Regions from separate parts of the Cellvibrio sp. 25HG11W-0 genome, predicted to be linked through region 3. Evidence: predicted binding sites of a transcription regulator. Region 3 holds the regulator's gene; each other region holds the start of a gene.

Region 1 (7,905 bases), 2.2 Mb from region 3:
TTCTCGACATTGTGCTCAATGGGCAAGCCGTGGCAGTCCCAACCGGGCACATAGGGCGAATCAAAACCGCTTAGGGTTTTACTCTTAACGATAATGTCTTTAAGAATTTTGTTAACCGCATGACCAATGTGAATATCGCCGTTCGCATAGGGTGGGCCATCGTGCAGAATAAACTGTTCACGACCAGCGCGCGCCGCGCGAATTTGTTGATAGAGATTATTCTCCTGCCAGACTTTTAACATGCCGGGTTCGCGCTGGGCGAGATTAGCCTTCATCGCAAAGTCAGTATTGGGCAGATTCAGTGTTGCTTTGTAGTCGGTCATGATTCGGGTCTACTTGTTAACAAAAAAGTTAAAGAGAAATTATTTCAGCTCATCTTTTTGAAAAATTCTTGCGCTTGGAATATATCCAATTGCAGTTGTTGCTGCAGCTGTTCAAGTGAGCTAAATTTTTGCTCGTCGCGCAGTTTTTGATGGAAGCTCACATCAATCATAGCGCCGTACACACTGCGCGAAAAATTAAACAGATGCACTTCTAAAATGGGTTTCTTCTCACCACTGACAGTGGGGCGCACGCCAACATTGGCGACCCCCTGATGCGCGGAGCCATCGGTAAATTTTACCGTGACACAAAACACTCCCTGTAACGGCGAGCGGTAGCGGCGCAAATGCACATTTGCCGTAGGCACGCCGAGCTTACGCCCCAACTGTTGGCCGTAGGCGATACGGCCACTAATACTATAGGGTTTACCTAAGAGCTGCTCCGCCTGAGCAAATTCGCCCGCCTCTAACAGCTGACGAATACGCGTACTGCTAACACGTTCACCGGCAATCATCAAGGTATGGGTATCACTTACAGTGAAACCGCGCTCGGCACCAATTTGCTGCAGGAGCGCAAAGTCACCGCGCCGGTCGCAGCCAAAACGAAAGTCATCGCCTACGACTAAGTGTTTAATATCTAAACCCGCAATCAGCACTTTTTCAACAAAGGCCTCTGCCGAAAGGCTGCGCAGTGTTTGGTTGAATTGCACGCAGAGTACACGATCAACCCCAGCAGCCAAGAGTGCCTGCAGCTTTTCGCGTAAACGCATGAGCCGCGCGGGGGCTTTTTCACCCGAAAAAAATTCATGGGGTTGAGGTTCAAAGACGATGACGACCGCAGGCAAATGCTGCTCCCGCGCGCTACTGATAAGCTGGCGCAATATCGCCTGATGACCGAGATGAACGCCATCAAACGAACCAATGGTCGCCACGCAGCCGCTATGCCAAGGGCGCAGGTTATGTAACCCACGAATAAACGCACCTGCTGCCGGATTCACGCTTTGCACTTACCTCAACCAAAATGGCGCCAAACACGTCCAGAGGCTCAGGCATCAGACGCTTACGCAAAAGGCAGGCAGTATACAGGAGCAGGCACCCTTGAGCCTACCCCGAGCAATTTTTGCACGAAATTACAATTGCCCCATTTCCGCGGGATTAATCCCGCGCGCGGTAGTGTTTGATGCGTTCGCCAAACAACAAAAGCACCGCAAGGTAAACCACCAAACCAGCCGCGCAGACCACGCTCAAACGCAAAATAGACGTTAGCGTGTGGCCGTGAGACCAATCGCTCCAAAGCTGCAAAAAGCCGATTAAGACAAGCGCCATCGCCAAATTCGCCACCCCATAGCGCAGCCATAACTTAGGCCAATCCTCACCGGGTTGGTAGATTTGCTGGCGCCGCAAACCGCGATAAAGCAAAAATGCATTCACATAGGCCGCCAGCGCCGTGGTGAGCGCCAAACCCACATGGCCCAAGCCCCATAAAAACACAAACGGCACGACCACCAAGGGCTTCATCAGAATATTGGCAGCAATCGCAATAATGCCGATACGTACCGGGGACTTCATGTCGTGACGGGCAAAATAACCAGGCACCAATATCTTGATCAACATAAAGGCAAAGAGCCCCAAGGCATAGCCTTTAAGGCTGTAGGAGGACATCAAAATAGCCGGCTCCTCCATTTTGCCGTGGTGATAGAGGGTAAACAGAATCGGCTGCGCCAAGATCACCAGGGCGATGGTTGCCGGCAGCGCAATTAACACCACAAAGCGCAGCGCCCAATCGAGTGTTTGACTAAATTTCTCGCCCGCCTGCACAGCGCTCTGGCGACTCAAACTCGGCATGATAACGGTAGCAATGGCCACCCCAAACACCCCTAGGGGCAACTCGACGAGGCGATCTGAGTAAAACAGCCAGCTCACCGCACCATCACCCAAGAGGGTAGCAATCACCGAATCCAGCAACATATTTAACTGGCTCACCGAAACACCAAAGAGCGCGGGGGCCATCAAGGCCAAAATACGTTTTACCCCGGGGTGCGACCAGTCTAACTTAGGCGATGGCATCAGGTGAATTTGGCGTAAAAAGGGTAACTGAAACAGCAGCGAAAAGACCCCCGCCACCACAATACTCCAAGCTAAGGCATAGGCTGGGTTCGGAAAATAGTCGGCAACCAGCAAGACCGCCGCGATCATAAATATATTGAGAAAAATCGGGGTTATCGCCGGAATCGCAAAGCGGTCATAGCTATTTAAAATTCCACCGGCAAAACCCGTCAGCGAAATCAGCATTAAATACGGAAAGGTGATGCGCACCAAATCAGTGAGCAGCGAAAACTTCTCGGGCGAGGAGACATAATAACCTGGCGCAAACACCATCGCCAGCCCAGCCGCACCCACACAACCCAGCAGCGTCATTAGCAGCAAAATAGAGCCGAGACAGCCTGCAACGTTATCCACCAATTCTTTTACCGCCGCATGAGTACCCTTTTCACGGTACTCCGACAACACCGGAATAAACGCCTGCGAAAAAGCACCCTCAGCAAACAAGCGGCGAAAAAAATTGGGTATTTTTTGCGCAAGGCCAAAAGCATCCATGATCGGGCCTGCGCCCAACACATTCGCCAAGACTATATCGCGCACCAAACCCAGCACCCGCGAACTCATGGTCATAGAGCCAGTGAGCAAACTGGAGCGCAACAGGCTGCGTGGTTTCTGTTTAGGCGGAATGGGCGAAGAAGACAAATCAGAATCTGACACAAGTTACCCCGAAGGTGCAATGAATCCGGCATTATCTACGGCTAACACAGATCCGCACAACCTGAGAGTCACCAGCCAATCAAATTAGGCAAGCCCGATTCAGCCAACAACCCACCAAGCCTTCGCCAGAAAAACCCGACGGAAAGAAAGCTTGACAAGTATCCACACCAAATATACTGTACATAAAAACAGTAACAACACTTTCGAGGATTTTAACAATGGCAGTAATCGCCGTTTGGCTATGTGATCGGGATGGCAGTATGTTTGAAGATAAAAAAGTCGCAGAAGAACACGATAAATATCTGGAGCTGGCCGCCAATATTACCCAATTAATTGAAGAAAATATTCCCGGCATCGATGAACAACAAAGTGAGGCGATTGGCCTATTGCTGGCCCAAAGGCGCGAGCTGCTCGCCAAAGCCTGTAAAGGCAAGCCCGATGAGCTGCTGCAGCCCTTTACCTATGAGAAGCCAGTCACAATCAATTCTAAAGAAGCGCTCAGCAGCAGAGACGCTCAACAAGACGACTAGCTACCCGTTAAACCGCATTATTAATCTGGGCAGGCCGTCAAGGACAAGGACACAAGATAGCCGCGCAGATTTTTAACCAAATACATCCCACAATGTATTTGGCCTTAGGGTGCATTACCGACCCCGAGGAAATCAAACCTTTGAATACCACGCTTAGGTTTGTTTATGTTATGGAGCCTGTTCACGCAGGCTCGCTTCCACACACTCCAGCCATTGCAACCTATCAGCCATAAGTTGTTAACAGCGGGAGTCGCTTTCGCCATCGCACCTAGTCCCCACGGACACCTCAAGGGTGCGGTGGCTTTTTCTCTCCACCATTAAAAAACATCCCCCATAAAACCTAACGCGAGTTCGCAAAAAACAATGGCGACCTCAAGTTGTCATCAAAGCTGCCCAAAAACTTCACATTAAGCCGTTAGGGTCTGACCTTACCTGCCCTAGGTACAGTTGTTCACCTCAATTTATACGGAGTTTAGTATGCGACCTTTATTCTCACGGCTATCCTGCTTGGCATTTTGTTTGATGTTCATCCCCCTAACCACACTGGCGCATAGCGATAAAAATGATCGCTATGACCGCAAGCCTCAACACAATGATAAAAAAAATGGCGATGACACCATTCAGCTCGGCCCGCGCCCTTTTTATTTAGTTGAAGACATGGACGAAAGCCCGCTCAAACGAAAACTGCAAAGTTGCGCTAACGGGCCGTTCAAAAAAACCAAGCTTTCTATTGGCCATCGCGGTGCACCACTACAATTTCCTGAACACACGAAAGAATCCTATGAGGCCGCCGCCAAAATGGGCGCCGGTATAGTCGAGTGCGATGTCACCTTCACCAAAGACAAAGAGCTGGTATGTCGCCATTCGCAATGCGATTTGCACACCACCACCAATATTCTCGCCGTGCCAGCACTGGCCGCAAAATGCAGCCAGCCATTTTCACCTTATGACCCTATTACCGGTAAACCCGCCAGCGCAGTTTGCTGCGCATCAGACATCACCCTCGCGGAATTTAAAAGCCTACAAGGTAAAATGGATGCCTCCAACCCGAAAGCCAACACCCCTGCTGAATATTTACAAGGCACAGCCGCATGGCGCACCGATTTATATGCAAACAAAGGCACACTGCTAAGCCACAAAGAAAGTATTCAACTATTAAAAAAATTAGGCGTGAAATTCACCCCAGAATTAAAATCAGCTAGCGTGCCTATGCCTTTTGAAGGAACCTACACCCAAGCCATGTATGCCCAGCAAATGATCGATGAATATCGCGCTGCAGGCATCAAAGCGCGCGACGTATGGGCGCAATCATTTGACATTCAAGACATTCGCTACTGGATCAGTAAAAACCCCGACTTTGGCAAACAAGCCGTTTACTTAGATGATGCCAACGACCCGAGCGAACTTCCCAGCGCAACAGACCTACAGCTTTACGCCGACGAGGGTTTCAATATAGTCGCACCGCCACTTTGGGCATTGTTAGCACTAGATAAAAACAACAAAATTATTCCTTCTGTTTACGCGCAAAATGCAAAAGCGGCTCGCCTAGATATTATTACCTGGTCATTTGAACGCGCTGGCCCTCTAAAAAATGGCGGCGGCTGGTACTACCAAACCATAAATTCAGCGTTAAATAATGACGGCGACATGATGGACGCACTCGATGTGCTAGTACAAGATGTAGGTGTCATAGGTGTGTTTTCAGATTGGCCGGCGAGCGTGAGTTATTACGCTAGCTGCATGAATAAACGCTAAGCTGCACTAAATCAACAACAATATATGCGCCAAACTACCCCTCCTGCGAGGGTTAATTTGGCGCATTAATATCTACCCAATCTTTCTTATTAAATAGAGTACCCGCGAGCCCTTCGATCAAATAATAATTTTACGCAATTTTCTGACAGCAAAAAATCCTCGCCAAAACAAGCCTTTTCTACAACATTTAAAACCAAAAAATTGGCACCAAAAACAACATATTAAATATAAATACCCGCGTTAAATAATCAAAGCAATCAACAACATAAAAGCGCGACTAAACACAATGCTTGTCTATACTGGAATTTGCATACTGCTAATCTAGACGACAATCAAGGTTCCACATGACTATAAAAATAAAGCACCTAGCAGGCCGCACCTATTGCAGCGCGCGAGCAGCGCTGGGCAATCCCACAAAAACACTTCGCATGCCTCAGCAGCTGCTTAAACTCTGCCTACCGCTTATTACTCTCGGACTTACCGCAACCTATACTCCCCATGCCCTAGCTGCCGCTCCGACCGACAACGAGCTATTTCATATGTCACTGCAGGAATTATTGGAAGTTACTGTGGCCACTGGCCGCGTAGGCTCCGGTGAGCGCACCAAAGTCGACACCAGCTACTCCATCACTCGCATCGATGCAAAAACACTGCGTATGCAGGCTCCCAGTTCAGTAGTCGATGCGGTAAAAGCAGTACCCGGTTTTTGGATTGAAGGCTCTGGCGGCGATGCCAGTGAAAATATTCGCGCGCGCGGCATACCCAACAGCGGCTTTCAATCAGTCAACCTATTGGAAGACGGCATACCGGTACAGCACGACCCCTACCCCAATGGTATGACCAGCGATCAAAGCTTTCGTCTCGATGAAACCATTGAGCGCATTGAAATTGTGCGCGGTGGCCCCTCCTCCACGTTTTACGCTTATGCACCAGCGGGGGTGATTAATTTTATTCCCCGGCGCGTAGGCGATACGGCATCCAGCCTAGTTAAAGTCTCTATCGGTGATGATGATTTAACCCGCGCCGACTTTTGGTATGGCACACCGTTAAGCAATGGTTGGAAGGCCAGTATTGGCGGTTTTTACCGCGAAGGCGAAGGTCTGCGCGACCCAGGCTATAACGCTTATCAGGGCGGGCAACTGCGTATTGGCTTAGCGCGCGACTGGGACAAGGGCAACATCAATATTGACCTTAAACATCTGGACGACACAGTTCCTTTTTACATTGACGGCCCCCTGCAAAAAAACGCGGATGGCAGTATTAACTCTGTCGCCGGCTACGACGCCGCCAGCGGCAACTATGTTGGCCCCGAATTCCAAAAAATCCCGATAAAGCGCACCGATGGCAGCAACTACCTATTTAACAGCGCCGAAGGCACTCAGGTACAGCGAGATCAACTCAGCATCAAACTGGAACAAGAGCTGGCCTCTGATTGGCATATGAGCAACACACTGCGCCTCTCGGATACCGCATCGCAACGCAACGATGTCTCGCCAGTTACCGTTGCGAGTACCAGCACATTCCTCCAAGGTCAAACCCCCATTGCTGCGCAGTATGGTGCCAGCCAACTCGAATTGATTTATGCGAACTCAGGTCTGGCTTACGCACCCGGCAATGACTTACTCATGACCGCGCGCATAGGTAACAACAGTGCTGCGCTAAAGGAATTGAGCAATGACGTACAACTACACCGCACATTTGAGTGGGGGTCACAAACCCATGACCTCAGCTTCGGTTACACCTACTCTAACTACCATCAAAACTATGAAACTATAGGGGCAGAAGTATTAATGGCTGCGCACAACCAAGCGCCGCTGCTGGGAATAACGGCACTAAACGGTGACAGCAAACGTATAGAACTCACCGATGCCATGGGTGTTTTAAAACAGAGTAGCGCCTACGGCGATGATCAAGCCAAGGTGCTGAGCCATGCCGTATATATCTCCGATGAATGGCAGCTCAGCGACCAATGGCGTATCGACTCCGGCATACGCTGGGAGCGAGCCGAGACCAGCGGCCAGTCACCTGTGCTGCGCACGCTCAACCAAGGCAGCTTTAGTACCCGCTCAATGATTGCCTCCACAGGGGACTACACGCATTTCTCTCGCACGTTTAGCGATACAGGTTGGACGCTCGGCGCCAATTACCAACTCAATACTAACAGCGGTATTTTTGCACGTATTACCCCAACCTATCGCCTGCCTGGCTTAAACAGCTTTATCCCCAATGAAACAGCACGCACCCAACTCACCCAGACCATGTTGCTGGGCGAAATAGGCTACAAATACACCAGCGAGTATTGGCAACTTTATCCGACGCTGTTTTACACCACCTATGACAATGTTACTAACAACAGCAGTGTCTACAGCCCCACCACTAATCAGCCCATCACACAGGTGGGGTTTGCCACCACGAAGACTCAGGGCCTAGAACTGGAAGGAAGAATTACGCCAAGCGCGTACGTTGATTTCGCCTTCAGTGCTACCTGGCAAGATGCCCGCTACAGGAACTATGCCTTTACCAATACAGTTAATGGTTCC
Region 2 (7,905 bases), 2.4 Mb from region 3:
TGCGGCAAATACCTGATTTTATGATTTGCGATGTCATGTTTAGCGAAGAGCAGCGCGAAGCGCCCAGTGCCATTCTGGCATTGCAAAAGCAGTTAGATATGCCTATTCCCGTCATTTTTGTGTCTACACGCACAGACTTTAACGCCTATCACTCAGCGGTATTGGCGGGTGCTGTGGGCTATTTCGTCAAACCTTTAGATATAGTGCGATTGGTCGATTGCTTTGAATACTACTTAGATCGCAATCGCAGTTCGCCCTATAGGGTACTGATAATTGATGATGATAAGGCCTTGGGTGAGCATTATAGGTTGGTATTAAATGACGCAGATATACGCGCTGACGTGATTAGCGACCCTGCGTTGGTGTTTGATGTATTAAAAGAGTCATCGCCAGAATTAATTTTAATGGATCTGAATATGCCAGATATTTCTGGTACTGAGCTGGCTCAGGTTATACGGCTTAATCAAGATTGGCTAAAAATCCCCATCACTTATCTGTCGTCCGAGTCGGATGTGGAGCGACGTATTTCAGCGATGGGCCGAGCTGGCGATGACTTTCTCAGCAAGCCGCTCTCGGATCGTGAGCTGGTCGCAGCGGTTTCCGCCCGCGCTGCGCGCAGTCGTCAGTTAAGTGATGCCCTCGATCGCGATAGCCTTACCGGGCTGCTGAAGCACTCGCGGATAAAGGAGCAGGTTGATGTGGAGTTTAGTCGCGCTGCGCGCACCTGTAGCGAACTGAGTGTAGTTATGCTTGATTTGGATAAATTTAAACAGGTCAATGATAGCTATGGCCATGCGGCGGGGGATAAGGTCATTAAAGCGCTGGCGCACCTTTTGCGTCAACGGCTGCGAAAAACCGATGCAATTGGCCGTTATGGCGGCGAAGAGTTTGTCGCTGTCTTGCCTAATTGCGGCTCGACGGAAGCGCTGCGCTTGATGGAAGACGTGCGCCAAAACTTCAGTGAAATTGTATTTACCGCACAAGAGAAATCTTTTCAGGTGTCGTTGAGTGCAGGAATAGCAAGCTTTGCGAGTGGCGTCACTGCGCCAGAACAGTTATTACAGCGCGCGGATAAAGCCCTTTATCAGGCCAAAGCCCAAGGGCGCAATCAGGTTTGTTTAATGTAATAGCCTAGGTTGTATAGCGTTGTGATGTGTTGAATAAAAAAATGCCCGCTCTTATCAAGCGGGCATTTTTTGTACTGAACGAAAGGTTTTACTGATACTTAGTCTTTAGGAATTTCAGGAGGTGTGCTTGGCTCATCATTGGTGGGCAGTGGCACATCGCGCGCAACATCATCTAGGTATTTTTCTGATTTCTCGCCGCTCGCGGGTGCGGCGCCAATAATATAGTCACCTTCTGTTTTGGTGAGCTTGTCATCGGCAAAATAGACTGTGTATAAATACTGTGTGATGGGCCCGTTAGAACCTTTGCGACGGCTGTAGAAGTAATCCCAGCGATCATCGTTGAAGGTGTTGGGGAGCAGGGTGTTGCCCAACACAAAGCGCACTTGACGCTTGGTCATACCCAATTTGAGCTGATCAACCATCTCTTGGGTGATGATATGACCTTGCTGAACATTGATTTTATGCACTCCAGGAAAATGGAAGCTGGAGCACCCCACAAGGCCAAAAACAACAACAGTGGCCAGGAGCAGGCGGCGAGCTAATTTCATACTAGGGCTTCCACTTAAGAAAATGAACGCGGATAATACCCGAACCACAGGAAGACTGAGAAGGGTTTGGGGGAAATAATGGCAGATGAGAACCATGAACTGCGCAAAGTGGGCTTGAAAGTTACTTTGCCGCGCGTGAAAATTTTGCAAATGCTGGAGTCCTCTGAGCAGCACCATATGAGTGCTGAAGATGTATATAAAGCGCTAATGGAGCAGGGTGACGATGTAGGTTTAGCCACGGTTTATCGTGTGTTAACGCAATTCGAAAGCGCTGGCTTAGTGGTGCGACACAACTTCGACGGTGGCCATTCAGTATTTGAAGTGGCGCGTGGCGAACATCATGATCACATGGTCGATATAGATACTGGAACTGTCATTGAGTTCCATAATGATGAAATTGAAATGCTGCAAAAGCGCATTGCTGCTGAACATGGCTATATTTTATCGGATCATAGCCTTGTGCTTTATGTGAAGAAAAAACCACAATAATGCGCCACCTTTAGTGCGTCGATGAAAAAAGCTGCTTTTGCAGCTTTTTTTCTGTCTTTTATTTGAGGGGATTACAGCTGCTGGGATGGGCTATCCTTGTGAGTGCGGTTTAGTCATGGCTTGAGCGCTGTGTGCAGGAAATCGTTAAGGCAGTTGTAGCCTAGCGAGGTCAAGAGAGCTGAATCTTGAGATTAAGCTCTCACCTAAAACGTTTAACAATGCTCAGGCTCCCTTGTGGCGTTACGCCCTTAGTCGGTAGCAAGGCTCAGTATTTCACGGGCGTGAGCGAGCGATTGCTCGGTAACCTTAATGCCGCCGAGCATGCGCGCAATCTCTTCTACCTTGGCTTCGCCATTTAGCTCAATCAGCGTTGATTCCGCGCTTTTCTTACTGGATGTTTTACTCACTTGCAGGTGTTGATGCCCTTTGCTCGCGACTTGCGCTAAGTGTGTCACGCAGATTACCTGCCCTTTCTCGCCTAACTGACGCAAGAGCGCACCAACTACATCCCCCGTGGCACCGCCGATACCGACATCCACTTCATCGAATACCAGTGTAGGTGTGGCCGAGGTTTGTGCGGTAACTACCTGAATAGCCAAGCTGATGCGCGAGAGCTCGCCGCCGGAGGCAACCTTGGCGAGTGGGCGCGGTGGTTGTCCAGGGTTGGTGCTAATAAGAAATTCGACCTCTTCGAGGCCATTGGCGCTGGCTTTGTCTACTAGAGGCGTGAGGCTAACGCTGAGTTGCGCATTGCTCATGGCCAGCGCTTGTAGTTGTTGATTAACGGCTAAGGCTAGTTTGGCTCCCGCCTTGGTGCGAGCAGTCGACAACCGCTGGGCCAGCTGCAGGTAAGCCTTTTCTGCGCTGGCAACTTGCTTGGCCAATTGATCTAGTTTGGCATCTCCGCCGTCGAGTTGCTCTAATTCAGTGGCTAGGCGCGCCATAAGCGCAGTCAAGTCTTCGGGTTTAAGGCGATGCTTGCGCGCCACATCATAGATAGCGCTCAAGCGCTCCTCGACAATAACAAGGCGCTCGGGATCGAGTTGGAAGCTGTCAATGTGTTGGTCTAGCTCATGCTGGGCTTCTTCGACTTGAATTTGTGCGCTGGTAAGTAGTTCCTCTGCTGCACGCAGACTGGCCGATTTTTCGGGTAGGCCGCGCAATATTTGCAAGGCGCGGTGTAGGTTGACACTTAAGCCCTGTTGTTCGTCGCTGCAGGCGGCGGCGACTTGATGGCTGCCGCGCAAAATATCCTCTGCATTGGCTAGGCTGCGTTGCTCGGCTTCTAAGTGCTCTAACTCGTCTTGACCTAGGTTAAGTTGTTCGAGTTCTTGGTGTTGGTAGCTCAGCAACTGAAAGCGGGCCCCCACTTCGGCGGCGTTATCGCGCAAATTTACATAGTGCTCAAGGCGGCTTTGCCATTCGCGAAAGGCGAGGCGCACTTCTTTGGCCTGCTCCGTTTGCCCTGCAGATTCATCCAATAAGCGTCTATGAGTGTCTTTTAGCAGCAGCGATTGATGTTCGTGCTGGCTGTGAATATCAATCAGCATCTCGCCCAGTGCGCGCAATTGCTGCAGGGTGACAGGTTGACCATTTATGTAGGATTTGGATTTGCCTTCGTTATTAACGAGACGGCGCAGTAGGCATTCCTGCGGGTGGTCGAGTTGTTGTAAGTCGTGGGCGACTAACCACTCCTGTGCGCTGGGGATGCGGCTGGTATCAAAGCTGGCAGTGATATCCGCTCGCGCCGCCCCTGCTCTCACCCTATCTGCCTCTGCTCTGTCGCCAAGCGTTAAGCCGAGCGCGCCGAGTACTATCGATTTTCCAGCACCTGTTTCACCGGTGATTACCGTCATGCCGGGTTTCATATCCAAATCGAGGTGATCGACGAGGGTGAAGTTCTGAATATTCAAATGAGTGAGCATAGTTGGCTCCAGCGAAACAAATTGATCGTATTTTATCTGTTTATTTATACAGTATTTGTATGGGCGGAGCTAGAGGGCGACAAAATTTTATTCGGCAAACGCACTCCTTGCGCTTGAATCCACTCAGCGCAACCCCATATAGGCAGCAGACTATAGTTTGCGCAGGCTCTGATTTAGCCTTGCGCCGGATCCACAAGGGGAGATAAGAGTGTCACATCAAGATTACAGCGAAACGCAAAAAGCCACTGATGAACAGTTGGCGCAGGATCAAGCGCAAGCCGAAGCCGGTGCTGAACCTACCAGTGAACCTACTGTAGAAACACTGCAGGCGCAGTTAGCGACCTTGGCAGCCGCGTTTGAGTCGGCGAAAGAGCAGTCTCTGCGCTCGCAAGCGGATGCGCAAAATGCGCGCCGTCGCGCCGAGCAAGATATCGAAAAAGCGCATAAATTTGGTTTGGAGAAGATGGTTAACGACCTGTTACCCGTAGTCGACAACCTTGAGCGTTCGCTTGCGGCAATCGATCAAACTAATGAAGCCTTGGCGCCGATTATTGAAGGTATTCAATTAACCCATAAATCGTTTGTCGATGCGCTCGCGCGTCATCAAGTCGTGGTGGTTAATCCAGAGGGCGAGCCCTTTGACCCCAATCTGCATCAAGCTGTTTCCGCTGTGCCTAACCCCGATGCTGAGCCTAATAGCGTGCTCACCGTATTCCAAAAGGGTTACACCTTGCATGGCCGCTTAGTGCGCCCTGCCATGGTGGTGGTATCCAAGGCTCCATAAACAGCGATTGATGGCAGCATCCACAAATTTTTTGTGGATTTTTTAGGCGCAGCACTTGAATTTAAAATGCTCGCGCCAATATAGAAAACAACAGCAAATGAAAGCGCAAATCACCGACGTTAGCGCGCAATCAGAGCTAGTAAACCAGAATTCGGTGCAGTTCAATCAAGAACGCACTTGAGCAATACACAGCATTGAGATTTTTTAGGAGCACCACCATGGGTAAAATTATCGGCATCGACTTGGGTACTACCAACTCTTGCGTATCAGTATTGGAAGGCGGCAAGCCAAAAGTTATCGAAAACGCCGAGGGCGATCGCACTACCCCGTCCATTATTGCCTTCACTAACGACGATGAAATTTTGGTAGGTCAATCTGCCAAGCGTCAATCAGTTACTAACCCGCACAATACCTTGTACGCGGTTAAGCGTTTGATTGGTCGTAAGTTCAAAGACGACGTAGTGCAAAAAGACATCAAAATGGTGCCCTACAAAATCGTAGCAGCCGACAACGGCGATGCATGGGTAGAAGTGAAGGGCGATAAAAAAGCACCGCCACAAATTTCTGCTGAAGTCTTAAAGAAAATGAAAAAAACCGCTGAAGATTACCTCGGCGAAGCAGTGACCGAAGCGGTAATTACCGTGCCTGCTTACTTCAACGACTCACAGCGCCAAGCTACTAAAGATGCGGGCCGCATCGCCGGCTTGGACGTAAAGCGTATCATCAACGAACCTACCGCTGCCGCACTGGCTTACGGTTTGGACAAAGGCGTGGGCGATCGCACCATCGCGGTATACGACTTGGGTGGCGGTACCTTCGATATCTCTATCATTGAAATTGCCGACGTAGATGGCGAGCACCAATTTGAAGTGCTCTCTACCAACGGCGACACCTTCTTGGGTGGTGAAGACTTCGATATGCGTTTGATCGAATTCCTCGCAGAAACTTTCAAGAAAGATTCCGGCATAGATTTGCACAACGATCCTTTGGCGCTGCAACGTTTGAAAGAAGCTGCTGAAAAAGCCAAAATCGAATTGTCTACCAGCCAGCAAACCGAAGTGAACCTGCCTTACATCACCGCTGATGCATCAGGCCCAAAACACTTAGTGGTAAAACTGACTCGCGCTAAATTAGAGTCGTTGGTAGAAGACCTAGTAACTCGCTCTATGGAGCCAGTGAAGCAAGCGATTAAAGATTCAGGCTTAGACATCAAAGCAATCGACGATATTATTTTGGTCGGCGGTCAAACCCGTATGCCAATGGTGCAAAAAGCCGTTGCCGATTTCTTTGGCAAAGAAGCGCGCAAAGACGTAAACCCAGACGAAGCAGTAGCAATCGGTGCAGCCATTCAAGGTTCAGTATTGTCGGGCGATACCACCAACGTATTGTTGTTGGACGTAACGCCATTGTCTTTGGGTATTGAAACCATGGGCGGCATAGCAACACCGTTGATCGACAAAAACACCACCATCCCCACTAAGAAGTCACAAATCTTCTCAACTGCGGATGACAACCAATCTGCCGTAACTATTCACGTAGTGCAGGGTGAGCGTAAGCAAGCGTCGCAAAATAAATCACTCGGTCGTTTTGATTTGAGCGATATACCGCCGGCGCAACGTGGTATGCCACAAATTGAAGTAACCTTCGATATCGATGCTAACGGTATATTGAACGTAAGCGCGAAAGACAAGGCCACTGGCAAAGAGCAGTCCATTGTGATTAAAGCCTCCTCAGGTTTGAGTGATGCAGAAATCGAAAAAATGGTAAAAGACGCAGAAGCTAATGCTGATGCCGACCGCAAATTTGCTGAAGTTGTGACGGCGCGTAACACGCTGGAAGGCTTGATTCACGCCACCGAAAAAACCTTGAAAGAAGCGGGCGACAAAGCGACTGAAGAAGAGAAAGCGGCGATTGAAGCTGCTCTGACCGAAGCGCGTGAAGCGGCGAAAAGCGAAGACACTGCACAGATCGAAGCAGCAACCACTAAGTTGACCGAAGCTTCAGGTTCACTTGCGCAAAAACTTTACGCCGAGCAGCAAGCTGCTGGCGCACAGGGCGGCGCAGCGGGTGCAGGCGCACAACAAGCTGGCGGCAAAGACGCAGATGATGGCGTGGTAGATGCTGAGTTCGAAGAAGTTAAAGAAGATAAGTAAATCACTGCACACTAAGGTGTAATGATTACTCCGATCTTCGGATCAAAACACAAATGCGGGCTTGCCCGCATTTGTGTTATCAGCAGTTTAAGAATTGAAACACTAAATTGTCGGCAGCCCGACAATTTATTAACAGGTGTAATAGGTCTGGTTTAATTATGGCAAAGCGTGATTATTACGAAGTGCTCGGCGTCGCTAAAGATGTCTCTGCAGCAGAATTGAAAAAAGCCTATCGCCGTGTTGCGATGAAATTTCACCCGGATCGCAACCCAGATGATCCCAGCGCAGAAGAAAAATTCAAAGAGGCAAATGAAGCCTACGAAGTGCTCTCCGACGAGCAAAAGCGCAGCGTCTACGATCGCCATGGTCATGCCGGTGTAGACCAGCAGTCAGGCATGGGCGGCGGAAGCGCCAACTTTAGCGATATATTTGGCGATGTGTTTGGCGATATATTTGGTGGTAGCGGCGGCGGTCGTGGACGCGGCGGCCCCGCGCGCGGTTCAGACTTGCGCTACAACCTCGACCTAAGTTTGGAAGAAGCCGTAAAAGGCACCAGCGTACAAATTAAAATTCCAACGCTTGTCGGTTGCAAGCCTTGCTCGGGCACTGGTGCAAAAGCGGGCAGCAAGCCCATGACCTGTGGCACCTGTGCTGGTCACGGCCAAGTGCGCATGCAACAGGGTTTTTTCTCGGTGCAGCAAACCTGCCCAACCTGTCGCGGGCGCGGCACTTTAATTTCTGACCCCTGTAAATCTTGCCACGGCCAAGGCCGCGTAGAAGAAACCAAAACCCTCTCGGTTAAGGTGCCTTCCGGTGTCGATACCGGTGACCGCATTCGCTTAACTGGCGAAGGCGAAGCAGGCCCAGACGGCGGCCCGA
Region 3 (7,905 bases):
TGATCACCATACTGATTCAGAATATTTTCAACTTCCACCTGACTAACAGGTACATAATCAAATCGCTGCCCCTTCAGCATGGCAAATAAATTAGATGCATTGGCATCGTCATTAACGCTATAACCATTTGCTTTATAAATTTTCACATCGACCCAGCCCTTTCCTTGCCCAGCCACTAAATTTTTTAATTGTTGCTCCTCATTAATAGCAATGAACTGTGCTGCACTGTCTACACGCACAATAAGACGTCTATAAGAAAATAAATTATTAAAAATTGGCTCATCAATTCTAATGCTCGGCTCACTGCCCAACGGGAGCTTTTCATCCATCGGACGCCAAGGCCCAACATGGACATTAATTATATTGCCCCGCCCTATCTCACGTCATGCTCTTGAGGTGCTAAAACTAACCTTAACCCGTTCCAGTTTATAGGAACCATATTGCTCCACAGTCGTAACAAGCGCTGCTTGCAATAATTGGTATTGATAATTATCGCGCCGCTCTGACATCCCCCAATCCCAATAACGATATACCATAGGCTCAGCCGCACTGTTTTGCGGCACACCAGCATCTGCGTAAGAAACAAAAATTACTGGTCCACATAAGAGGAATACAATTAACCATAGATTATTATGCATTTTAAAACTGCTACCCTATTAGCACCAAGAAGATAGATTGATCTTTATGGCCAGTATTAATAGCTCGACAACAACTTGATAAACCGCGAATAAAACCCTGCTGGAAACTTAAGAAGCAAGCCCTCTTCTCTTACTTCTGGCGACAAACAGCTGCAATGACAGACATAAAAAAAGGTGGCTTAGCCACCTTTCATAACATGACCTAAGGTAAGCTTAGCGCGTCATATCATATTTGCGCATTTTCTCCACCAAGGTAGTTCTGCGCACAGACAGCTTATCTGCAGCGCGCGCCACTACGCCGCCACAATCATTGAGTGCTTGCTGGATCAGGCTCATTTCCATATTGGTAATGTATTCACGTAAATCTATCCCCTGCTCGGGCAATAACGGCGTATCGTTCATATTTACATAACTAGCATTGCCACCTGATGCGCCTTGCTCCCCTGCAACAAGAAACTCATCCTCATCAACATCTACATGGCGATACTTAGGTGGTAAATCCTGCACCCCAATTACACCATAGGGATGCGTGATCGCCATGCGTTCTACCAAATTTGCTAACTCGCGAACATTACCGCTCCACTCATGTTGGCATAGGGAAAGAATGGCTGATGAGTTAAAACGAATTGAACCGCGCTGCTCACTTTCCATGCGCGCCACTAACTCATTCATCAACAAAGGAATATCTTCTGAGCGCTCTTTAAGTGAAGGTAACTCAATAGGAAATACATTAAGACGATAATAGAGATCTTCACGAAAACTATTATCAATAATCATTTGTTCTAGATTACGATGCGTTGCGGCGATAATACGCACATCGACAGCTTGTGTTTTATTGCTACCTACGCGCTCAAAACAACGTTCTTGCAACACCCGCAAAATTTTAACCTGCATATTGAGCGGCATATCGCCAATTTCATCTAAAAATAGCGTGCCACCCTCAGCTAGCTCAAAACGACCAGCACGACTATTAATCGCCCCAGTAAAAGCACCTTTTTCATGGCCGAACAGTTCGCTCTCAAGCAACTCCGCTGGAATTGCACCACAATTTACCGGTACAAAAGGCATGTCGCGACGAGGAGAGTTGTAGTGCAAGTTACGCGCAACTACCTCTTTACCGGTACCCGACTCGCCAGTAATTAATACCGAAACGTCCTTATCGGCGACCTGCGCCATCATTTCGCGTACATTTTGAATTTCACGACTTGTTCCTACTAAGCTGCGAAATAAATGCACTGGACGATGCTGAGGCTGACGTTTACTAGAGGATTGTGCTTCGCGGTAAAGCTGAGCACGATGCAGGGTATCGACCAGTTTATTATATGTGGGAGGCATGGGGATTGTTGCAATCACCATTATGCGATGAGGGTCTTCAAGCTGTGCCGCTTCCTGTTGTAGTGCTTCGCTAAGCAAGACTACCGCAATCTCATCATTCCAAGATCGAATCTCTTTTAACAAAGCACTTAAATCATGCTTACTGTCGCGAATATCACCAATAAAAATAACAACATAATCTTCGCCGCCATTTTCTTCCGCAACTGCGGCTTTCCAGCTTTCGCTATCCGCGGTGAGCGTGGTTTCGTTAAGAAAATCGAGAAGAACCTTGAGATCGTGACGACGCTCTTGATTGTCATCAATGACCAATACTTTATTGTTATGCCACATACCCAAGACCTTTCCATTTCGTATTAAAACCTTCAGCCCTAACAGCGGCCTAAGCAAAGACGGCGAGATGACTTATGGGTGTAAGTAATAGTCGAGCTAAGTGGCTTAGTCAAATTTATGGCGGGAAGTTTTTGTCGATTACAAACAGAAAAAAATCTTAGTATATATATTAGTCAAATTTTTAGTGTGAGCGTGACTCATCATGGAGTACACACTGTAAAACAATCATGATTTTTCTACAGCGATTTCATCCCAAGCAGACTTAAGCGTCTTAATCAACTGAATAACCTCTGCCACTTTTTCACTATCGTTTTGGCGCGAAGCTTCTAATAAGCGAAGATTAATGTAATCATAAAGGGCAGATAGATTATCTGAAAGCTCGCCTGCCGACATATCCAGTGAAGCCTGTAAGCCAGAAACTATCCCTATGGCCTTACCCAACGCCTCACCTTTTACCGCGACATCACCGCGCTCTAGTGCACCCTGAGCAATAGCTAAACGGCCTAGAGCACCCTCAAATAGCATCTGAATCAGGCGATGTGGTGACGCATGATTAACCTCCGACTCAATGCCAAGCTGACGGTACTGCTTCAGTGCTTCTTGCGGGTTATAGTTAGACACAAAAACAACTCCTAGGCGGATAAATAGTGTCCTAAGGCTAGCAGGGCTGAGCATTTTTTGCGAGTCTTGCTATAAAAAACAGTTTTTAAAAACTGAACACCTAAAATCATGCCCCAACGACTTTATGAGCCATAGCATCAACTGCCTGCTGACACTGTGCAATCATATTCGCATATACGCCCTTTAACTCGCTCAACGCTAGAACGAGCGTAGTCTTATCATCTCGATTGGCTGCAATAACACGCTCAATAAGAAGTACACAAATAGCATCCAGATGACGAATCTTCGCCCAATCATCATCCTTAACAGCCCGATTAAGCTCAGACTGTAAGGAGCGCATAGCGGCTATGCCCGCTACCCCAGAATACTCTGGCTCATCAATCAACCTAATACTCATGTATTTCGCCTCCTAAAACTTAGAATTAAACTTGGGCGGCAATAGCATCCCAAGATGATTTAATATCCCCCAATAGACGCCCACACTCATCCAAATACTCGGGCTTATTTTCGTAATTTGCTTGGGTTAGTCGGCGAATAACATAGTCGTACAAGCTATCAAGATTAAGTGCCAGATCGCCCCCGTCCTTATCATTTAAGCTGCCCTGTAAACCCGCCACTATATTGACTGCCTTACCGATTAATTCACCCTTTCGTGCTATTTGATTCTGCGCCATAGCGCCCTTAGCTTGAGCAATACGTTCTAGTGCACCTTCGAATAACATCTGAATCAGCCTGTGCGGTGAAGCCTCTTCAACGCCAGAGTGCACTTTCACGTTGGAATAACTTTGAACTGCAGAGAAAGAATTCATCGCATACCCTTATTAAATTGACAGACAGATTAAATTAAAAAGAAAGTATCTAGGCTGGCTAGGCTTTAAAAAAACCGAACATTCCTGTCACATTAAGATGCCAAACACTTATTACTCGCCCCAATTAAGGTTGCGGCTGAACCAGCAAAATCTTTAACGTAAATACAAAAAATCCTTTCTGTTAACGGCGTTATCGATAAAAAAGTTCAGGAGCTATTCAGACATAAAAACGGAATATTTAGCTCACACAGCGGTCACTATTTTTTCAGGAAAAATCAATGAAAAACCTTATAAAAACAGCCAGCCTTGCCCTAACATTAAGCCTCATTTGCACACCTAGCCGCGCCGAGTCCTTACGCTGCCAAGGCAAACTCGCAAAAATAGGCGATACGAAGTTCGAAATTACCGAGAAGTGCGGCGAACCCGTGGCTACTGATCACTTTTGCCAACCAATCGAAAACCCACCCTTAATTCAGGCTGTTCAAAATGGCACTCAAAATACACAAATCAATATTGTCAGCCAAAGCTGTATAGATGTAGACGTATGGAGCTACAGCCCTGGAAAGGGGCGTTTTATCACTCACCTTTACTTCACCCAAGGCCAATTAGTCGATATGAAGTACGGCGACAGGATTAAATAACAACCAATTCGAAAAACTATTGCACACACGAGAATACTGTATATAATCACAATCACTGTATAAATAAACAGATAACTCGGAGTGCCTATGCTTAACCTTACTAACCGCCAAGAACAGGTTTTACAGATAATCCGACAACATTTAGAAGAAACTGGCTACCCACCTACTCGCGCAGAAATTGCCAATATCCTAGGCTACAAATCAGCCAATGCGGCAGAGGAGCATATAAAGGCGCTTGCACGTAAAGGGGCTATTGAAGTCATACCAGGAGCATCACGCGGTATACGCCTTCCTGAAACCACCAACAATGGCATTCCAATCATTGGACGTGTAGCTGCAGGCAACCCAATACTGGCGCAAGAACATATAGAAGACTATTGCAACATACCCTCCAGCTTCTTCTCGCCCAGTGCAGATTATCTCTTGCGTGTAAACGGCATGAGCATGAAGGATGCTGGAATAATGGATGGCGACCTGCTGGCCGTACACAGAACAGATCAAGTACGAAATGGGCAAATTATTGTTGCACGCATTGGCGAAGAAGTAACCGTGAAGCGTTTCAGACGCAGTGGTAATCGCGCTCAGATTGAACTTCTCCCAGAAAACCCTGATTTCGACATTATTCATGTCGATATGCGCGACCAAGAATTTTCTATAGAAGGATTAAGCGTAGGAGTAATTCGCCGTGACTAATATCGCCTATCAAATTACCACTAACACAGCATCCATTAACCATAAATCTACCCAGCAAACCAGTGGGGTCACAGAGTTGGTACTCACCAGTGATGCACCTGAGCAACTGGTACTGCTATTACCTATGATTGCATTCTTAAGCAATAGCTGTAGCGATCGCTGGATTACGTGGGTTGCACCGCATAATGTCGACCGCAGTTTATTAGAAGCCTATGGTGTCAACACTCGCTACATTCGTCTAGTGCACTGCCAAGACCTACCGCAACTCTTGCGCGTAACCCATAACGCACTCGCTAGCGGCAATAGTCACACTGTCATCGCCAGCCCCGGTAAATTAACAGACAAAGAGCTCATACACCTTGAAAGTGCAGCAGCAGAAGGACAATGCCAATGCCTGCTATTACGCGTGCGCTAATTAAGGGGTATTAGCTCGCAAAACAATAACACAGGGTTTTAAGGAAGGAGTCTTATAAGAATCAAAACCAGAAAGGTACCTTAGTAAGTAAGGTAATAACGCGAACTTTCCACCTATCAAGCACAACACAAACTAAAAAACGACATTCACCTAGGCTCTTATTGAACGATAGATTTAAGGCAACTCAGTGTAAAATCAATTTTTCATGACCACCGATTTCATCTGGCATGTCGTCTAGCACTGCATCTGCTTGTAGCTCAGTCAAATCACCCACCGCATCCATACCAGCCTCAATCATAGCTTTAGCAACAGTAAACTTTGCTTCACCTAAAAACGCCAACGATTCTGCAGAAAAGCGAATTGTGACCATGGGCTCATTTTTTTCGCCATCTGGTCGCTGTAGGGCTACATCGCCATTTATTAGCTCAATAATTTCATAAAAAGTCGACATAAACACCTCAAAAATACACAACAAATAATACAAGCATAAAAAAATTGGGCGCGATTCTAGCACCCAAACATAGGGCAGATGAATTAAATATAGCTGGCTACTAAATTTCAGCTTTTAATTGATGTTTGGCTAGCGCGCTAGGCAACGCCAACAACAGCAAACATTCGACCTCGATGTTAAAGCTTAAAATACCGGAACCCGCAGGCAATAGCATTGCCTGCCCCGCTGAAAAACTATTTTCAGCATTACCTTCTCGATAGAGCCCGAGCTGTTCGCTCATCACAAAAGATATACTTCCATGAATTACCATCAATAACTGATAGCTATCGGTATTAAGCTGCAGAACACTATTTTCTACTGCTGAGATACGGCGCACCTCAAATAATTCGAAGCTGGCAACTCGTTCAATTTTTACTCCGGCCTCATCGCGTAGAAGCTGAAATAACTCTTGCACAGGTGCATCGAGAATAATTGACTCTAATGCCAATTCAGTATCCCAATGCGACTGAGTAAGTACTTTCTGCGCAAAACTAAGAATCTGCCGCTCATAGGATTGATTTTGGAACTCCACTGTGCGTACACCATGTTGCAAGGCATGAGGAACATGACATGGGATTTTGACAACATCACCGCGCTGCAAAGGCTGCATAGCAATAAAACTATACATATGTTGACGCAACTGCTGCTCGCGTAAGAGCAACTCCTTATGCGTTGAATCTTGTGCAATAACTGCCAACCAAGACTGCTGCTGTAATGCAGATACAGGAGCATACAGATCAATACCTTCTGTATGGCGCAATTTATCCATAAGCACATCCAAAGCAATGCGTACCTCTTTATACGCATTCACCGCACAAAGATAATCTGTTTTAAATAGTTGATCGTTACCAAACTCAGCACGTTTACGCGGACAAAAACCTAATTGAATACCACCACGACCACTTGGCCATGCACCTGCATCAATATCTGTAACAAGGTACACCTCCTCCTTAGATGTGTGCATTTCAAAGTATAAATCGCCAAAAACCTCATCCGGCAATGGATCTAACACTTTAAGTAACGTTAACCCTCGTGCATTACCTGCAGCTAATCTATTAGGCAAAAATGACAACAACCAAGGTAGAGGAACAATCTGATCTTGGATTCGAATACTTGCACAGCCGCGCTGCTCAATACCTGTGTACCAAATTTCCTGTCCCCAAGGCTTTGGAATTAACACAGGTTCAAGCAACAAAGGCACAGAAAAATTTATCCAAGACCAACTTTTCTGTGCAGCATAATCGAATAACGTTAAACGCCGCGCCGATATGGCGGTAAGAGCTTGTATATCAATTGCAGAATAAGGCATTACACTCGCCTCAATCACAACATCATCCATTGATGCCAAACAAGATATTGCTACCACGGCGACAAGCGACATATTCTTAATGGGGTCGCAATAATAGGCCTCATGCCCAAACACTATCGCAAAGCAATCCTCTGCCTGCCCAGAGCTCAAAAATTGATCCACCCTTCCAATGCTTTTGACAGGTGTATCTATAGTAGAGATGTCCAGATGATTGGCAGCACACACATCTGTCGTCCTTAGGCTAGCTAGCAAGTCCCGAATACGAGCATCAATAAAGTCTTCAGGGCACTCATGGGGAGCAAGTTGGTAAACATTCAAGACAAAAAACTCTACATAAAAACAAAATAAGGAGCGATTGTAGCGGGGATGCATTAAAAAAACGATGAAACCAGGGCATGTAAACTAAAACACTATGGCCAAACCTCCAAAGAAAAAGCCAGCATATTGCTGGCTTTTTTGGCTAGCTGGAAAAGAGCGCAGCCTTAGTTTAATCGCTCCAAGACAGTGGTGATACCCTGCCCTAAGCCTATACACATGGTAGAAACACCCAAGGTTAAATCACGATCCTGCATCACGGTTAAGAGCGACCCCGTGATGCGTGTACCTGAGCAACCAAAGGGATGG
Region 4 (7,905 bases), 700 kb from region 3:
GCAGCTGCGCGACTGGGTTGATAGTCGTAAATCACAATGTTGTTCGCGGAGCTGTTCGGATCAGGAGAATCTCTGCCGCTACAGTAGACCCACATGTAATTTTTTTTGTCATCCTGAAGCACTGTCACTGGCGTTTCATCTGCATGGATGGCGGTTTGTGTTAGCAGCGTTATTGTTAATCGCTGCAATAGCCTTTCAAGAACATCCGCACTACGCATTATCCAGTTGGACAGGGTGTTGCGATTGAGGTCGATATTCAGTTGCTTAAAAATAATTTCCTGGCGATACAGCGGCAGTGCCAATTGGTATTTATTGCCGATAATGTGTGCCAGCAAGCTGGGCGTGGCCATACTTTTGGGAATGGGGCTGGCTGGCACAGGGGCGATCACAATCGGCGTATTCGTATGGTTCTTTTCGCACTGACGACAGGCGTATTTCAGGCGCAGGGTTTCAATGACTTTTAAACTGGCGGGAATGTATTCTAGTTGTTCACTTTTTTCTTCGCCGATTTTGTGTAAGTCGCCATTACAGCAAGGGCACATTTTTTCTGTATCAGCGATATCAATTATGCGTGTTTCACGCGGCAAATCGGCGGGCAATGGTTTACGGCCGGTTTTCTTTTTAGTTGAAGTGGCGGCAGATGTGATATCCGCCGCTGTAGCGTCTGTTGTTATCTCTGCGTCACTGTCTGCACGGATTTCGTCTACTATTACTTCCGCTTCGTTAAATAACCAATCAAGTTGATCTGGGGATTTTTCTGAAGACGTGCCAAATTGGCGGCTTTGCGCCAGCTTGAATTGCTCACGCAGAAAACGAATTTCTTGCTCCAATATTTTATTTCGCTCTTTAAGCGAATCAATTTCGACAAGTAATTTATGAGAGTTTGGCATGGCCGTATTTTACTACGACCACCGAGGTTACATCAAAATAATTAACTGGCTTGCTGAAAAAATACCGGTTGATGCCCAATCACATCATAACCGCCTAGCAGCCACTGTAATTGTTGTTCACTCAAGGTAAGTGTTGCAGTTTGAATTTGTGTTGGCCACTTAAAGCGGGATTTTTCCAAACGTTTGTACCAGAGTACAAAGCCTGTAGCATCCCAATAAAGAATTTTCAGTTTATCGCGCGAGCGATTACAAAATACATACAGCGCAGGCTCAAATGCCGAGCGCTCCAACGCTTGCTCTATCACTACGACGAGGCCATTGATGGATTTGCGAAAATCGATAGCATCCTTGTACAGAAAAATAGCAGGCGGATCAACAAAGCAGCGCATTATGCAAGCGCCTTAATAACGTCCGCTAACCATTGCGCCGATACTCCCGTGGGCATACGCAGCTGTGTGGCACCGATGTGAAGCTGAATACTTTGGTTTTCGAGGGGTTTTGTCGTTATCGCAACAAAGCGATTTTCTGCGGGTTGCGTCGCCAATTGCTTTTTGCGTGTACTGAAATATTTATTATCAATCTCGCGCTCTGCGCAAAATGCCTTCGCGGTTTGTCCTGAGGCGGCTTGCTCCTTAATCAGTGCTCGCCATTGCTCTTGTGTTAATCTGGCCATCATCATTCCTCTGTTGAAAAAGGATTAGGCTAATGATTGGTGGCCAAAATGGGAATGTGTGCTTTATTGGACGCTTACCTAATAATCACAAAGCTATTCCAAAACTCTCGGTTTGTTACGTCAAATTCAACCTATACTCAGTAAGTGATGGTCATCTCGACACCACAAAACCCTCTTTGATTGGATTCAATTATTACATACAGGTAGTGTTTAACCCCTTTCTCTGCGCACTGCGCAACTGGAGACTTTTTATGGGCGTTGCTGCAACTGTAGAACGATATTTAAAAGCGAAACAAATCCAATTCACCTTACTGGAGCACGAATACTGCGAAGGCACCTACAACACCGCCAAAGTCGCGAAAATAGATGATCACTGCCTTGCTAAAGGCGTACTACTACGCGATGAAGATTTCCACTACGTCCTCTGCCTACTCCCCACTCGCAATAAAATTCTACGGCGCACGCTCAACGAAATATTTGACCGTCACATGGAATTAGTTGCCGAAGAAGAACTAGCCGAAATCTTTCAAGACTGTGCCACAGGCGCTATTCCCGCCCTAGGCGAGGCCTATGGCCTAGATATCATTTGGGATGATGCGCTATCAGGGGCCGAATCTGTTTATATTGAAGCAGGCGATCATCGTCATCTTATCTGTCTTAACCAACCTGACTTTGCACAATTGATGCAAAATAAACTTCACGAACATTTTAGCGCGGAGCGAACCCGCCAAAGCCGTTTACCTCGTAAATACCAACGACAAGAGTACGAACTCTAGACCTTGAGTTATGCCCACCCTCGCACTTACAGGCCTTAGATTCACAATCAGTAATTACAATCAGTAACTAAGGCCCATAAAAAAAGCCGCCAAGACATCAATCAAGGCGGCTTTTAAATACGCATACTACCTATTTATCGCTAGGAATCATCACCACATTAGGTGCAGCAGCCTGGCGTGCGGCATCAGCCACAGCAACGTAAGTACCGGTATTAGCCTTCACACTTGCTTGGATAATAACAGCTGCCTTAGGCAATTCAGCACGTTGACGCTCAATATTTGAACGAATAGCGCGAGCATCCACACGGCGCTCACCCTCTTTCTCCATAACCCAAATTTGATTATCAGCAGAAATACGCACCAAAATATTCTGTGGGGCTTCATCTGGTGGAGGATTCTTGTTGGGTTCAGGTACGTTAGGGTTGATACCTATCTCTTTTACAAATGATGCCGTAACAATAAAGAAGATCAACATGATAAACACAACGTCCAACATGGGCGTCAAATCGATCTCGTTGCCATCATCAGCACTATAGCCTTTTTTTCTGCGACTCACCCTGGGCACTCCTCTATGTTATATAACGTTCTGATAAGGGTAGTATAAAGCAGGCGATTCTAACAGTTTTGCGCGCCGAAAGACCAATGCTTTATTGGTATCATTTTAGCGATTTTATACCCCCAAACAAACTCACCCACAGAAAACAGCTCACTTATTAACCCACATAGAACAATTTAAGGTATGGGATATAACTCACTATTCCGCTTTTACGCCGAATTCATACCCCACCAAAGGCCATGCAGATACCACCATAAACGCTTTTCATGACCAAACATATCAACCACGCGCCCATATCAGGTCATAGATTCTGGCATCTCGACATTCCCAACATCGACAGAGCTACTAGGGCGACAATTTTTCTTGCTTGCAAGGTCGCATATACTGTCACTTAGTTTTTTGCATCCAATCTTAGTACGCCCTCTTACCCACAAAAGAAGCCACTCAATTAAAAAGATCCAATTGCACAAATGCCCTATCCTCACGTAAATCTACAAAGCGAACACCAACACCAAGGAGTCGCACAGGCAAATTAACCCGTTTAAATGCTTCAGCACATAATTCCTGTAAATCTTCCACCACCACATCGGACGCACTCCGCTCTATAGTGGTGGATGTAAAATTAGTGAACTTCATTTTAACAAACAGCTTTATTACACTGTAACCCTCTTCAAGTCGATGCAAGCGCGCGCTTAATTCTTTAGCCAACTCTGGTAGCCGCAACACACATTCAGCCACACCCGGAAGATCCTGCGGAAAAGTATGTTCGACACTCAAGGATTTTCGCCTGCGCCCAGCAACTACTTCGCGGTCATCCACACCTCGACTCAGCTCAAATAATCGCTTACCCATTTGCCCAAAACGCTGACTCAACTCAAATATGGAAAATTTTTGTAAGTCAGCGCACGTCTCCACCCCCAATTCACTCAGGCGCGCACTCAACGCTTGGCCGACGCCATAAATTTTTTTAACTGGCAACCGCGCCACAAATTCAGAAACATGACTTGGGGTTACTACGCACAACCCGTCCGGCTTATTCCAATCGCTCGCTATTTTGGCGATAAACTTATTCGGAGCTACACCCGCAGAAACACTTATTCCCACTTCACGCCGAATACGTGTACGAATTTCTTTTGCGATGAGTGTGGCGCTCCCCTGAAATACACAGGCATCACTCACATCCAAAAAAGCTTCATCAAGTGAAAGCGGCTCCACCAAATCTGTGAATTCATAAAAAATATGGCGCATTCTCAAAGATGCATCGCGATAAGCATCCATTCGATGCGGTAAAAGAATCAAGCCTGGGCACAACCGCTGTGCCGTTATCGCTGGCATAGCCGAGCGCACACCAAAACGACGAGCTTCATAGTTACACGTAGAAATAACCCCGCGCGCTGTAGCGCTGCCACCAACGGCAATTGGGCGCCCTCGCAGAGAAGTATCATCTCGCATCTCTACTGCAGCAAAGAAACAATCTGCATCACAATGAATTATTTTTCTCATAAACACACCAGCTGTATATGCAGACAGTATATCTACTTTGCAGACCATCTCAACCAAAGCCCCCAACTTTTGAAAAGAAACTGCCATGCAAAGCAAGCAACAACCAGAAAATGACAAAGTAAGCGAACAATAAAATCAATCAATCGCTAGGCGGTGCGTTTTTGCTGCTAACAATCTCACTTTGGATCAGCGCTTATTTGTTAGCCCTTAGTGATTACTAGAAATAGAGTGCAATACATTCATTACCTATAACCATTGCATATCCATCATAAAACGATGGAAAACCACAATTGTCCAATCTGTTATGTGTTGTACCATCCGCTTATTGAGTGACATATTCCCCAATGATAATCACCCATAAATACCTCTCGCTCACGAAGGCAGCCTCATCACGACCTAAAGATTAAAAATTGAAAAGCATTTCCCCTCCACCTAAATGACACTGCCACAAAAACTACCTGCACTTAGCGATCCTGACTCTAGCTATAACCACCCACTTAAAATCATTTACTTTGATTATCAAATTACTCATTATCGGCCACCACCTTCCCCTTTTAATAATTCATAAACTCATTATTTCAATCAACCAAAACTTAAAATGACAATTTTTTAAGGGCGCCAATAAAATGCGAATGCAGGATGTTTTTCTAGAAAAATTGTGTAAAAGACAATTTTCGATAGTTTTTTGTTAAAAACAACAAAAAAAACAGGTTTTTATTAAGTATTTGACGCAAAAAACTTGAATTTTTTTCATAAAGTTTTAACGTATACATGTTGGACTTTTAATCCATTTTTATACCTTTCAAAAATCATAAAGGAAGCACACCATGGCTGCACGTAAACAAACCTCAGTTAATCCTGTTGCAAGCTTGGAACAGCAATTGGCTCAACTTAAAACTCAACTGGCAAAAGCACGCGTAGCTCAATCTGCAGAAGCGGCTAAAGTAATCGCTGGCCTAGCTAAAGATGCGGCTAAAGCTGGCGCAACATTAAAAGCGGCACAAAGCAAATTAGCTGCAGCTGCCAAAAAGAAAACCCCAGCTGCAGCTAAACAAACTGCTGCTGCTAAAGTAGTTGTAGCAAGCGCTAAAAAAGTAGCTGACGCTGCAAAAGCAGCTGTTGCTTCCGCCAAAAAAGAAGCTGCAGCAGTTAAAGCAGCTAACAAACTTGCCGCGGCACACGACAAAGCCGTTGCAAAAGCAGAAGCTGCTGTCGCTAAGCGCCTGAAGGCTGCCGCCAAGAAAACTGCAGCAAAAGCTAAAGTCGCAGAGAAAAAAGCAGCACTCCGCGCTAAGCTAGCAGCCAAGAAGGCATCTTTGAGAGCTAAGCTTGCAGCCAAAAAAGCAGCTACCCGCGCTAAATTGGCAGCAAAAAAAGCAGCACTGAAAAAAAGAGCAACAGAGAAGAAGGCCGCAGCTAAAGCAAAAGTAGCCGCTAAAAAAGCAACTTTGAAAGCAAAAGCAGCCGCTAAAAAAACCGCTGTAGCAGCCAAGAAAGCAACCGCTAAAAAACCTGCCGCAGTTAAAAAGGCTCCAGTAGCCAAAAAAGCCCCTGCAAAAAAAGCAGCAGCCAAACCTGCCGCTAAAAAAGTAGCGCGCAAGCCAGCAGCTAAGAAGCCTGCCGGTACTGCAGCAACTAAACGTGGTCGCAAACCTAAGGCTCCAGCAGCAGTTACTGCCGTTTAACCCTTTCGCACCACCGACAATAAAAAAGAGGCGCCCAAAGGCGCCTCTTTTTTATTGTCGGTGGTTAACACTCTGTTCAATTTGGCCTTTAAACTCAAGCCCTCTATCCACCATTCAGGCATTAACTCTAAAAATAGCTAAAGTAAAATACACCTTAACGCCTTGCCATAAAATAAGCCTGTAATACTCATCTGCGAAGAACGAACCAATAACTGCATCAATTCAAAGAAATGAACATACCTTACGCCGCATGATCACACCGACCCGATTCCTGTAGGAGCCACCTCCGTCGACAACACACCAAACTCTTTATTCCACTCCAATAGAAGTAACGCAAGGGCTTGAGCTTGCTCATAAAGCGAAGACAGCTCACCAAAGGTATCCTTCGGGCCAGCATAAAGACGTACTTGCCGATGCTTACTCGCCAATTCATGATTCAAGTGTTGCGAGCGATAAACCTCTAACTTCCAACGCAAGTTATGAACCATATTTCGATAATAAATTAGCTTGGTTTGAAGGGAGATAGGGCTAACAGAGTTTAGCTGCCCGAATACAGTAAAATCTAACGATAGTACCAACGACTCCCGCGCGCTAGCATCAGCCGTAACGGTGGCTGTACGAGCTTGCCCTACCAACTGGGCAATATCACCAAAAACCTCACCTGGCGTTACATAGTTAACCAAATCACCTTTTGACGGATGATCAACATAAACAGCCAAGCGACCTTTTAATAAAAAAAACAGCCAATTGCCGCTATCCCCCTTTTGCAAAACAACTTCATCGGGCTTATAAGCGATAATTTTAGAAGCGTTGAGCAATAATTCCAGCTGCCGAAGATCTTGCTGCTTAACTGTTTTAAAAAAAGGGATACCCGCTAATAGGTGCTCCAGTGTATCTCGAGGGATTTTATGCAGCGATTTTGTTTCCATAGTCTACCCATAGGGATATTGTGTATAGAATTTAACAACTGAACTCGATAGAGTATGGCTTAAGCCCGCTAATACGATGCTAATTATTAAATTTATTATGGTCTATCCAATTAATTGTACTATGTTAGCAGATTTGAGCGATGCTATAAGCAATAGGTTCAATGGCTATTCAATGTCACACGTTCTATATTATATTCTGTACCATATTCAACGATAACTCTAAACCATATCACAGGGCGACTATTGCCTTGTACAGATGAGAGCAGCTTATATATGCAGGTTTACACTAATACCAAACGTCTTTTAGGGCTCGTTTTTTTTCTATGCTCTTTCCACGTGACGGCAGCCACTATGCTAAATGGCATAGGCATACACAAAGAGTTAGGCCAGGAATTATTCATGGGAGCACTCTATTCAGACTCTTTAAGTAATGATGCCAATACCCTAATGAGCTCTAAATTACCCATGCGCATGGAAATCAAAGTGCTGGCACACGATGGTATCGCGACTCGACGCTTTAGTCGCATGTGGATTGAAAGTATGGCTATTAACAGTAAAGCCGACTTTCTTACTGCCCAAGCCGACAATATGGTTACATTCGACAGCTTCTTCAAAGGACGAATTTTACCAAACGATCATATTGTCTTTACATCAAATCCAGGAAATGGCGTTGACGTATCTATCAACGGGGTAACCTTAGGCAATATTAAAGACAATCAATTTTTTACGATGCTCCTTTCGACGTGGATTGGCAGGGTTCCTTTAGCTGCAGACTTTAAAGATGATTTACTTAAAATGGGCGATGTAAATGCTAATTTACGCGCTCGTTACGAGCAGTTGCAAGCCAGTAGTTCACGCACCAAAGAAATCAATAACTGGGCATCTAAAACTGT

The links. The regulator LexA, encoded in region 3, represses DNA repair genes until DNA is damaged. The targets are predictions, from matches to a motif close to ACTGTNTNTANANACAGT.
Region 1: a site for LexA is predicted at 3,256-3,273, ahead of AC0KUT_RS17870 (YebG family protein). Genes of this name have one in related genera too.
Region 2: a site for LexA is predicted at 4,125-4,142, ahead of recN (DNA repair protein RecN). Genes of this name have one in related genera too.
Region 4: a site for LexA is predicted at 4,409-4,426, ahead of dinB (DNA polymerase IV). Genes of this name have one in related genera too.

The regions. Positions count from the first base shown of each region.
Region 1 covers NZ_CM174230.1:4,254,030-4,261,934, forward strand. The annotation lists gene ileS (isoleucine--tRNA ligase) at 1-323, opposite strand, end outside; gene ribF (bifunctional riboflavin kinase/FAD synthetase) at 368-1,318, opposite strand; gene murJ (murein biosynthesis integral membrane protein MurJ) at 1,476-3,080, opposite strand; gene AC0KUT_RS17870 (YebG family protein) at 3,299-3,610, shown strand; gene AC0KUT_RS17875 (glycerophosphodiester phosphodiesterase family protein) at 4,088-5,365, shown strand; gene AC0KUT_RS17880 (TonB-dependent receptor) at 5,710-7,905, shown strand, end outside.
Region 2 covers NZ_CM174230.1:4,600,655-4,608,559, reverse strand. The annotation lists gene AC0KUT_RS19380 (diguanylate cyclase) at 1-1,127, shown strand, start outside; gene AC0KUT_RS19375 (outer membrane protein assembly factor BamE) at 1,226-1,675, opposite strand; gene fur (ferric iron uptake transcriptional regulator) at 1,754-2,164, shown strand; gene recN (DNA repair protein RecN) at 2,413-4,089, opposite strand; gene grpE (nucleotide exchange factor GrpE) at 4,298-4,873, shown strand; gene dnaK (molecular chaperone DnaK) at 5,092-7,026, shown strand; gene dnaJ (molecular chaperone DnaJ) at 7,185-7,905, shown strand, end outside.
Region 3 covers NZ_CM174230.1:2,053,932-2,061,836, reverse strand. The annotation lists gene AC0KUT_RS08535 (hypothetical protein) at 1-329, opposite strand, end outside; gene AC0KUT_RS08530 (hypothetical protein) at 384-638, opposite strand; gene AC0KUT_RS08525 (sigma-54-dependent transcriptional regulator) at 852-2,303, opposite strand; gene fliS (flagellar export chaperone FliS) at 2,529-2,924, opposite strand; gene AC0KUT_RS08515 (hypothetical protein) at 3,031-3,321, opposite strand; gene fliS (flagellar export chaperone FliS) at 3,347-3,733, opposite strand; gene AC0KUT_RS08505 (DUF2845 domain-containing protein) at 4,012-4,374, shown strand; gene lexA (transcriptional repressor LexA) at 4,462-5,067, shown strand; gene AC0KUT_RS08495 (cell division inhibitor SulA) at 5,060-5,482, shown strand; gene AC0KUT_RS08490 (hypothetical protein) at 5,667-5,933, opposite strand; gene AC0KUT_RS08485 (hypothetical protein) at 6,034-7,599, opposite strand; gene fadA (acetyl-CoA C-acyltransferase FadA) at 7,764-7,905, opposite strand, start outside.
Region 4 covers NZ_CM174230.1:1,355,340-1,363,244, reverse strand. The annotation lists gene tnpC (IS66 family transposase) at 1-890, opposite strand, end outside; gene tnpB (IS66 family insertion sequence element accessory protein TnpB) at 932-1,279, opposite strand; gene tnpA (IS66 family insertion sequence element accessory protein TnpA) at 1,279-1,569, opposite strand; gene AC0KUT_RS05620 (aminoacyl-tRNA deacylase) at 1,596-2,339, shown strand; gene AC0KUT_RS05615 (ExbD/TolR family protein) at 2,470-2,895, opposite strand; gene dinB (DNA polymerase IV) at 3,340-4,398, opposite strand; gene AC0KUT_RS05605 (hypothetical protein) at 5,226-6,083, shown strand; gene AC0KUT_RS05600 (cyclic nucleotide-binding domain-containing protein) at 6,338-7,012, opposite strand; gene AC0KUT_RS05595 (TonB family protein) at 7,412-7,905, shown strand, end outside.